4 regions of the Streptomyces sp. BYX5S genome follow, and region 1 is predicted to be linked to each of the others. Evidence: riboswitches for the same ligand, from Rfam matches in the RefSeq annotation. Region 1 holds a riboswitch; each other region holds the start of a gene.
What was found. A riboswitch is a leader RNA that binds a small molecule or an ion and turns the genes downstream of it on or off. The one in region 1 is predicted to bind cyclic di-AMP.
Positions count from the first base shown of each region.

Region 2: linked by a shared signal. The riboswitch ahead of ACYBSK_RS24285 (M23 family metallopeptidase) and the one ahead of ACYBSK_RS33490 (C40 family peptidase) in region 1 are both predicted to bind cyclic di-AMP.
Region 3: linked by a shared signal. The riboswitch ahead of ACYBSK_RS36130 (M23 family metallopeptidase) and the one ahead of ACYBSK_RS33490 (C40 family peptidase) in region 1 are both predicted to bind cyclic di-AMP.
Region 4: linked by a shared signal. The riboswitch ahead of ACYBSK_RS28240 (M23 family metallopeptidase) and the one ahead of ACYBSK_RS33490 (C40 family peptidase) in region 1 are both predicted to bind cyclic di-AMP.

Region 1 covers NZ_CM138829.1:7,446,846-7,449,038, reverse strand. Annotated here, with positions in the region: gene ACYBSK_RS33490 (C40 family peptidase) at 1-1,121, opposite strand, end outside; cyclic di-AMP (ydaO/yuaA leader) riboswitch at 1,129-1,298, opposite strand; gene pcrA (DNA helicase PcrA) at 1,545-2,193, shown strand, end outside.
Region 2 covers NZ_CM138829.1:5,326,715-5,328,907, reverse strand. Annotated here, with positions in the region: gene ACYBSK_RS24290 (tyrosine-protein phosphatase) at 1-760, opposite strand, end outside; cyclic di-AMP (ydaO/yuaA leader) riboswitch at 1,147-1,312, shown strand; gene ACYBSK_RS24285 (M23 family metallopeptidase) at 1,318-2,106, shown strand.
Region 3 covers NZ_CM138829.1:7,999,351-8,001,543, forward strand. Annotated here, with positions in the region: gene ACYBSK_RS36125 (aldo/keto reductase) at 1-148, opposite strand, end outside; gene ACYBSK_RS36130 (M23 family metallopeptidase) at 210-1,256, opposite strand; cyclic di-AMP (ydaO/yuaA leader) riboswitch at 1,268-1,403, opposite strand; gene ACYBSK_RS36135 (PP2C family protein-serine/threonine phosphatase) at 1,668-2,193, opposite strand, start outside.
Region 4 covers NZ_CM138829.1:6,259,013-6,261,205, reverse strand. Annotated here, with positions in the region: gene ACYBSK_RS28245 (M16 family metallopeptidase) at 1-891, shown strand, start outside; cyclic di-AMP (ydaO/yuaA leader) riboswitch at 1,130-1,292, shown strand; gene ACYBSK_RS28240 (M23 family metallopeptidase) at 1,306-2,106, shown strand.

The sequences.
Region 1 (2,193 bases):
GCCCCCGGCTTCGGCGCGTGGATCATCATGCCGTCCCCGAGATAGAGGCCCACGTGGCTGATGTCGTCGTAGAAGAACACCAGGTCACCGGGTTGGATGTCGGAGAGCGGCACCGTCGTGCCGCTCTCGACCTGGTCCCAGGTCGTCCGCGGCAGCGAGATCCCCGCCGACTTCCACGCCGCCTGCGTCAGCCCCGAGCAGTCGTACGAGTCCGGGCCCGTGGCCCCCCACACGTACGGCTTGCCGATCTGCGCCTTGGCGAACGCCAGCGCCTGCGCGGCCTTCGTCGCGTAACCGGAGTCCGACGACGAACCGGAGGAGGAACCGGACGACGAGCCCGCCGAGCCGGACGCCTCCTGCTCCTTCTGCGCGGCCTCCTCGGCCGCCTTCCGCTTCGCCTCCTCCTCGGCCTTCTGCTTGGCGGCCAGCTCGGCGGCCTTCTTGCGGGCCGCCTCCTCCTTGGCCTTCTCGATCGCGGCGAGCCGCGCCTTCTCCTCGGCCGTCAGCTCGGCCAGCAGCTTGCGCGCGTCCGACAGCTTCGTCTGGACCGTCTGCTTGGTCGTCTTCAGCTCGCTCTGCGACTCGGTCAGGTCCTCCAGGCTCGACTGCGCCTCGGTGCGCTTCTTCGCGGTCTCGCGCGCCTGCACCTGGTAGTCGTCGATCGACTTCTTCTGCTCGTCGGTCAGCCGGCTCATCAGCTGGCGCTGCGAGAAGTAGTCCTCCGGGTCGTCCGCGAGGAACATCGTCGCGGTGTCGCTGACGCCGCCCGAGCGGTACTGCTCGGCGGCGTACCGGCCGAGCTTCTGGCGGGCCGTGTTCATGTCCTCGGTGCGCTGCGCGACCTCGTCGAGGAGCTTGTCGACCTGCTTCTTCTTGCCGTCGGTCCGTTCCTTGGCGCCGTTGTACTCCTGCGTGGCGACCTCGGCCTGCCGGTACAGGGTGTCGACCTTCTTCTGGACCTCTTCGAGGCTCGGCTTCGAGGGCTGCGCGGGCGCGGCCTGTGCCGTCTGCGACAGCAGCGCGACGGAGGTGAGGGCGGCAGTGGTGATGCCGACAGCGGGGGTCGTTCGAAGACCGCCGGTCATCCGGGACCGGGTACGGGGCTTGCGGTGCGACGCCAAGGCAGGCGACTCCTTCCGACGTCCGCCTACCGGGTTAGCTGTCGGGTTCGGGCGGTGGTGCACGTCGTACGGAAGGCTGCCCTACGGTCGGACCACCCGTGCTTTCCGGGCGCTCCGGCCGATTCACCCCAAGGTCGGTTGGGTCCCCGGTTCCCTGCCTCTCGGCGTACGGAACTCGGCGGGGGCTGCCCGTTCGCCGCGACGTTCGCGGGCGTGGGGACGGGCTGCCCGGCTGCACCGTAGCCAACTCGTGCGGCTGCTGTGAAGGTTGATGTTCGATATGCCCGATACGTATGCGTGACCTTCACGAGGGGCGGGCTCCGTCTCACCGCTCGTGCCGCGGATGTCACCACGGGTGACTCGGAGCGGGGTTGGCGGAGACGGCCCCACGGTGTCAGTGGGGCCGCCTAGACTCGTAGAGCGATGAGCAGCCTCTTTGACGACAGCTTCCTTACCGGCCTCCAGAAGGGAGCGACCGGCCCCCAGCACGGCGCGGAGGAGCCCCCGCCGCCGCCCCCGGACCCCGAGTACGACGACGGGGCCCCGGAGCCGATGCCGGACGGGCTGTTCGGCGTGCCTCCGGAGCGGGACGCGTACTACCGGGACGGCGCCCCGCGCCCGGTCCTCGACGCGGCCTCCCTCCTGGAGGGGCTGAACGAGAACCAGCAGGCGGCCGTCGTCCACGGCGGCACCCCGCTGCTCATCGTCGCGGGCGCCGGCTCCGGCAAGACCCGCGTCCTCACGCACCGCATCGCGTACCTGCTCGCCGAGCGCGGCGTGCACCCCGGCCAGATCCTCGCGATCACGTTCACGAACAAGGCCGCGGGCGAGATGAAGGAGCGCGTCGAGGACCTGGTGGGCCCGCGGGCGGGCGCGATGTGGGTCTCCACCTTCCACAGCGCCTGCGTCCGCATCCTGCGCCGCGAGAGCAAGAAGCTCGGCTTCACGTCCTCCTTCTCGATCTACGACGCCGCCGACAGCAAGCGCCTCATGGCACTCGTCTGCCGCGACCTCGACCTCGACCCGAAGAAGTTCCCGCCGAAGTCCTTCAGCGCGAAGATCAGCAACCTGA
Region 2 (2,193 bases), 2.1 Mb from region 1:
CCGGGGTGATCCGCAGGCCCTCTTCGAGGTAGCGGTCCGTGCTGCCCCAGACCTCCTCGATGGTCTCCAGGCCCGCGTTCAGGTACTCGATGCGGGCGTCGAAGAGCGGGCTGAGCAGCTCCATGACCTCCTCGGAGTAGGCGTCCTGGGAGGTGGCGGTGCGGTGCACCTTGTAGCGGCGGTGCTTCTCGTTCGACTTGAGGTAGTCCGCCTCGATGGCGTCGCGCTCCACGCCGACCGCGATCAGCGTCACCGCGATGGACAGGCCCGCACGGTCCTTGCCCGCCGCGCAGTGCATCAGCGCGGGCAGGCTGTCCTCGGCGAGGGAGTGCAGCACGCGGCTGTGCTCCGCGGTGCGCTCCTTGATCATCGTGCGGTAGGAGTCGACGAGGCGGTCGGCGGCGCGGCCACCGGAGAGGATCCCGCGCAGCTGCTCGATGTCGCCGTCGCGGACCATCGCCCAGAACTCTGCGCCGTCGGCCGGGTCGTTGAGCGGCAGGTTCAGATTGCGCACGCCGGGCAGCTCGACGTCCGCGCCCTCCAGCTTCTGGTCCGCGGCGTTGCGGAAGTCGAAGACGGTGTGCAGGCCGAGGGAGGAGAGGAAGGCCGCGTCCTCGGCCGTGGCATGGGCGAGGTGGCCGCTGCGGAACAGAACGCCCTGGCGCACGCGACGGCCGTCCACGGTGGGAAGGCCTCCCACGTCTCGGAAGTTGCGCACTCCGGTCAGCTCGGGCTCGGTGGACGGTGCGTGCTGCGTCACAGGGGCTCCTCCCGTTCGGTGCACCGGCGTTGAGTCGCCGGCGGGCGCGCTCCTGACGATACGACATCGGTTCCAGGGGCAACCATGTGTCCGATTTAGGGCCATCCGTCCCAACTGTTCATGGATGGGAGGGGCTTGGGGGCGTGTGCGTGAGCGGCGTCATGTTCGTCACCCTGCGTGGCGATCGGCCGGGATTCCCGCGGCGCGAATTCCCCAAGGTATGGCGTTGGTAAAGCGGATTCGGCGACGCAGGGTTACACAGCAAACCCTCAGATGACCAAGGAATGGGCCGCCGAAGCGAATTCGGCGTTTGTCGCCGCCTTTGCCGTTCGCCTAATGTCCCCAATCAATCCGGTCGGAACGCCTAGTCCTGCCGCCGCCCGGAATCCTTTCGACTACCCGTCACGGCAGGAGCGGGGGACCCACACGCACGACGCCGCGCAGGGAATTTCCCGAAGCGGCTAGGGGTGAAGCCGGTCCCGTACGCCGGGCACGGCCGGGCATCTCCAGCCCGAACCCGACAGCTCACCTCGTAGGCGACGGAGAGGAAATCCCCCATGCCCGCAAAGGGAAAGCACCGCCTTTCGCCCTCCCGCCGCATCGCCCGCGTCGCCGCCGTCGCCTCCGCCGGTGGCGTCGCGATCGCCCTGCCGCTGATGGGCGCCTCCGGCGCCCAGGCCGCGACGGACGGCGGCGCCGCCGACACCTCGACGTACACCGTCAAGGCCGGTGACACGCTCTCGAAGATCGCCAAGGCGCAGGACGTCGAAGGCGGCTGGAAGAAGCTGTACGAGGACAACAAGGACGTCGTCGGCTCCGACGCGGACCGCATCCAGATCGGCATGAAGCTGGAGCTCGGCGGCGCGGCCGAGAACGACTCCGCGGACTCCGCGGACGATGCGGCCACCACCACGCAGACGAGCGCCACGACCACCGCCTCCGGCGACTACGTCGCGCCCGTCGACGGCGCCTCCGGCACCGGCTACGGCAACTCCGGCTCCATGTGGTCCAGCGGCAGCCACACCGGCGCCGACTTCTCCGTGCCCACCGGCACCTCCGTGAAGGCGATCGCCGACGGCACCGTCGTCTCCGCCGGTGACGGCGGCGCGTACGGCAACGAGGTCGTCATCGAGCACGCCGACGGCCACTTCTCCGAGTACGCCCACCTGTCGTCCATCAATGTCGCCCAGGGCGCCAAGGTCACGGCCGGCCAGGAGATCGCCAAGTCCGGCGCGACGGGCAACGTCACCGGGCCGCACCTCCACTTCGAGGTCCGCACGACCGCCGAGTACGGCTCGGACATCGACCCGATCGCGTACCTCAGCCAGCACGGCGTGGACGCCTGAGACACCGAGCGCGGCGGCCGTCGGCCGCTCGCTCCGTCCGGCGCCCGGGGATCCTCCCCGGGCGCCGGACCCGTTTCCGCGCTTATT
Region 3 (2,193 bases), 550 kb from region 1:
AGTTGCCGCCCGCGGCGACGTACGCGTCGAGGACGTCGAAGGACGTGGCCTCGTCGGCGGTCCAGCCGAACACGTTGCCGCCGAGGGAGAGCGGGAAGACCTCCAGGTCGGAGCCGCCGAGCCTGCGCAGAGAGGGGGAAGAAGTCATGCCCTGTCCCAACACCCGTACGGAATGCGGTATTCCGGGAATGCGCCGTTCGGGGTGCGTCTCAGGGAGTGAGGCCCTTGTCGCGCAGCCAGGCCGCCGGGTCGACCCCGGTGGACTGCCCGTCGGGGTGGACCTCCAGGTGCAGGTGCGGCCCGGTGACGTTGCCGGTGGCGCCGACGCGTCCGATGACGTCGCCGGTCGTGACCTTCTGGCCCACGCTGACATTGAGCGAGGACTGGTGGCAGAACCAGAGTTCGGTGCCGTCGTCGAGGGTCAGCACCGTGCGGTAGCCGTACGCGCCCGCCCAGCCGGCCTCCGTGACGGTGCCGGAGTGAATGGCGCGGATCGGGGTACCAGTGGAAGCAGCGAAGTCCAGACCCGTGTGATACCCGGAGGACCACATGGAACCAGGCTGACCGAAGGTGCCGGAGAGCGTGTACGAGGCGACCGGGAGCTTGTAGCTGCGCGCCAGCTTGGCGAGGCGCTCGGCCTCGGCCTTGCGGCGGGCCTCCTCCTCGGCCTTCTTCTTCTCGGCGAGTTCCTTGGCCTTGGCGGCGTCCTGCTTGGCGGCGGCCTCCTCGGCGGCCTGCTTGGCGGCAGCCTCCTCGGCGGCCTGCTTCGCGGCGGCGTCGGCGGCGTCCTGCTGCGTCTCGGCCTGCTGCATGATGCGGGCCCGCAGCGCCTCACCGGCGCCGGTTCGGCCGTCGGCCGCGTCGGCCTGAGTGATACCGGCGCCGCTCAGCGGGGAGGCCGTGGCGCCGGAGCCGGAGTCCGAGTCGTCGGATATCAGGGAGCCCACGCCCGGCAGCGACTTGGCCTCGGGCAGCGAGTCCTTGACCGCCGACAGGTCGGGCATGGAGATCTGGACCGGCGGCTTGCCGCCCTGCGCGGTGGCGATGCCGCCCGCGCCGACGGCGGCGATCACGCCGACGCCCAGGACGGTGGAGCTGCGCGCGAATCCGCCGCGCTGACGGGCGACACGGTGCCTGCCGCGGACGGGGGAGACGGACTCCTCGGTGGGGTTCCACTCCTCCCAGGTCTCCTGCTCGGCACCGATGGTGTCCTCGGGGCCGTAGAAGAACTCTGGGGCAGGCCGGTTCGACGCCACGGGGGCGCTCTCCTTTCCTTCCTTCTCGCCTACCGGGTTAGCTGACGGGTTCGGAGCAGGAAGGTCTCCTACGGACACCAAAGATGTCCGATTCACCCCAAGTTAATGGTTCCCCGGTTCCCTTGCGGGATTGAGCGTGTGCGCACGGAGCCGTCTCTTGTGACGGCTGGGACGACCGCGCTGCGTTATCGAACGTTAATAGACAGCAGACAGTAATTCCAAGCGCTTCCCACTGATCGTTCACGACTCTGGCCAGGACTTATCCGGACAAGAATGAACAGAGTCAGGCGAGTTGACCGTCCGTCGGCACCGCCCCGACCAGGAGCACCTTTCTGACGGTGCATCAATTGTTATGCGGAGCGACGCCGTTCGGCTACGTTCCGCTACCTCGGGTAACAACGATCTTGGTCGTCAGCCGCGGCGCACGGCGAGCAGCGCCATGTCGTCCCGCGACCCGTCGCCGGTGTGCGCGCGCACCTCCGCGGCGAGGGTCGCGAGCAGCTCCTCGGGCCCGGGGAAGAGGCGGCCGGACAGCCGGGCCGCCGGATCGTAGAAGCGGCCGCTCGGATCGCGCGCCTCGGAGAGCCCGTCGGTGTAGAGCAGCAGCGTGGCCGCGGACGGGAACGCCGCCTCGACGGACCGGTCGGGCCAGCTGCCCAGCTCGCTCATGCCGAGCGGCAGCGCCGCCTGGCGCGGGGTGAGCTCCCGCACGGTGCCGTCGCCGAGGAGCAGCAGGGGCGCGGGGTGACCGCGGTTGAGGACGCGGACGAGCTCGGCGCCGTGCGGGATCTCGACGAGCACCGCGGTGGTGAAGCCCTCGAAGTCGTCGATGCCGCTGCGCCGGGTGCCCTCGCGGGCCAGCGCCCGCTCCAGGCGCTGGGCCACCGCCTCCAGGGAGCCCTCCTGCTCGGCGGCCTCCCGGAACGCGCCGATGACG
Region 4 (2,193 bases), 1.2 Mb from region 1:
CTCTCCAAGCAGCTCTTCCCGGCCGACGCGCGCGTGTCGCGCCCCCGCCAGGGCACCGAGGAGACCGTCTCGGCCATCGACGCCGCGTCGGTGCGCGCCTTCTACGACCGGCACGTACGCCCCGCCACCGCCACGGCCGTCGTCGTGGGCGACCTGACGGGCATCGACCTGGACACCCTCCTCGCCGACACGCTGGGCGCCTGGACCGGCGACACCGCAGAGGCGCGCCCCGTGCCGCCGGTCGTCGCCGACGACACCGGCCGCGTGATCATCGTGGACCGTCCGGGAGCCGTGCAGACGCAGCTGCTCATCGGCCGCGTCGGACCCGACAAGCACGACCGTGTGTGGGCCGCGCAGGTCCTCGGCACGTACTGCCTGGGCGGCACCCTCACGTCGCGTCTGGACCGCGTCCTGCGCGAGGAGAAGGGCTACACCTACGGGGTGCGGTCCTTCGCCCAGGTGCTGCGTTCGGCGCCCGACGGCAGCGGCGCGGCGATGCTCGCCATCAGCGGCTCGGTGGACACGCCGAACACCGGCCCCGCGCTCGACGACCTCTGGAAGGTCCTGCGCACCCTGGCGGCCGAGGGCCTCACGGACGCCGAACGGGACACCGCCGTGCAGAACCTGGTGGGTGTCGCCCCGCTGAAGTTCGAGACCGCCGCGGCCGTCGCGAGCACCCTCGCCGACCAGGTCGAGCAGCACCTGCCGGACGACTTCCAGGCGCGGCTGTACCAGCAGCTCGCCGCGACCGGCACGGTGGAGGCCACGGCCGCCGTCGTGAGCGCGTTCCCGGCGGACCGGCTGGTGACGATCCTCGTGGGCGACGCCGCGCAGATCGAGGAGCCGGTGAAGGCGCTCGGCATCGGCGAGGTCACCGTGGTCGCGGGCTGATCCGATCCGTCCCAGCACCTCGCGAGCCCCGGCGCCGACTCGGCCGCCGGGGCTCCGTGGTGTTGGTCACGATCATTCGGAATCACCACACGCTCGCAAATGTCCGAATTGGTGCAGAGGTTGCCTGTCTGCCCTGTGGCGTGCACTACAAAAGCCGGGTTCTGTTTGTTGATTCAAAGTCGGCCCGCTTAGCGTTCCCTCCGGCTGTCCGCCAGCCGCACGTCGCGCCCGCGACACCGGACAGTCATCGCCGAGTCCCCATGGTGCGAGCCAGGGGAGCCGGGGACCCACCGCAGTCCCTGGGGTGAATCGGGCGCTCTTCCCGCAGGGGGAGGGGGCCCGTAGGAGACCTTCCTGCTCCGAACCCGTCAGCTAACCCGGTAGGCGAGAAGGAAGGAAAGGACCAGCCACTTCATGGCGTTCACCCGTGCCACCGGGAAGCACCGCCGCCCCAGCCGCCTGACGCGTACCACCGCACAGGTAGCCGGCGTTGCCGCACTCACCACGACGGGTGTGGTGGGAAGCCTCGCCGCCCCCGCGCTCGCCGCCGACACCACGTTGGCCGAGCACGACGGCCTCACGCAGGCCGTCGCCATCGGCGACTCCCTCGCCGACCAGATCGACGCCCAGGCCGTCGCGCAGGAGAAGGCCGCCGCCAAGGCGAAGGCCGAGGCCGAGGCCAAGAAGAAGGCCGAGGAGGCCAAGCGCAAGGCCGAGGCCGAGGCCAAGAAGCGGGCCGCCGAGAAGGCCGAGAAGGAGCGCGAGGCCAAGGAGCGCGCCGCCCGCGAGGCCGAGCGCAAGCGCCTGAACAGCTTCGTGGCGCCGATCTCCGGTTCGTACGTCTCCACCGCCTACCAGGCCGGCAGCGGCCTGTGGTCCTCCGGCAGCCACACCGGCATCGACTTCCACGCCTCCACCGGCACCTCGGTGCACGCGGTCGGCATGGGCACCGTCGTCGAGGCCGGCTGGGGCGGGGCGTACGGCAACAACGTCGTGATCAAGATGAAGGACGGCACGTACACCCAGTACGGCCACCTGTCGTCGATCGGCGTCTCCGTCGGCCAGAGCGTCACCCCCGGCCAGCAGATAGGCCTCTCCGGCGCCACCGGCAACGTCACGGGCCCGCACCTGCACTTCGAGGCCCGCACCGGCCCGGACTACGGCTCGGACATCGACCCCGTCGCGTACCTGCGCCAGCACGGTGTGAACGTCTGACCCACCCGGCACACGCCTCGAAAGCCCCGGCTCACCGAGCCGGGGCTTTCGCGTGTGCGGACCCCGACTGTCCAAAAAATATCCCTG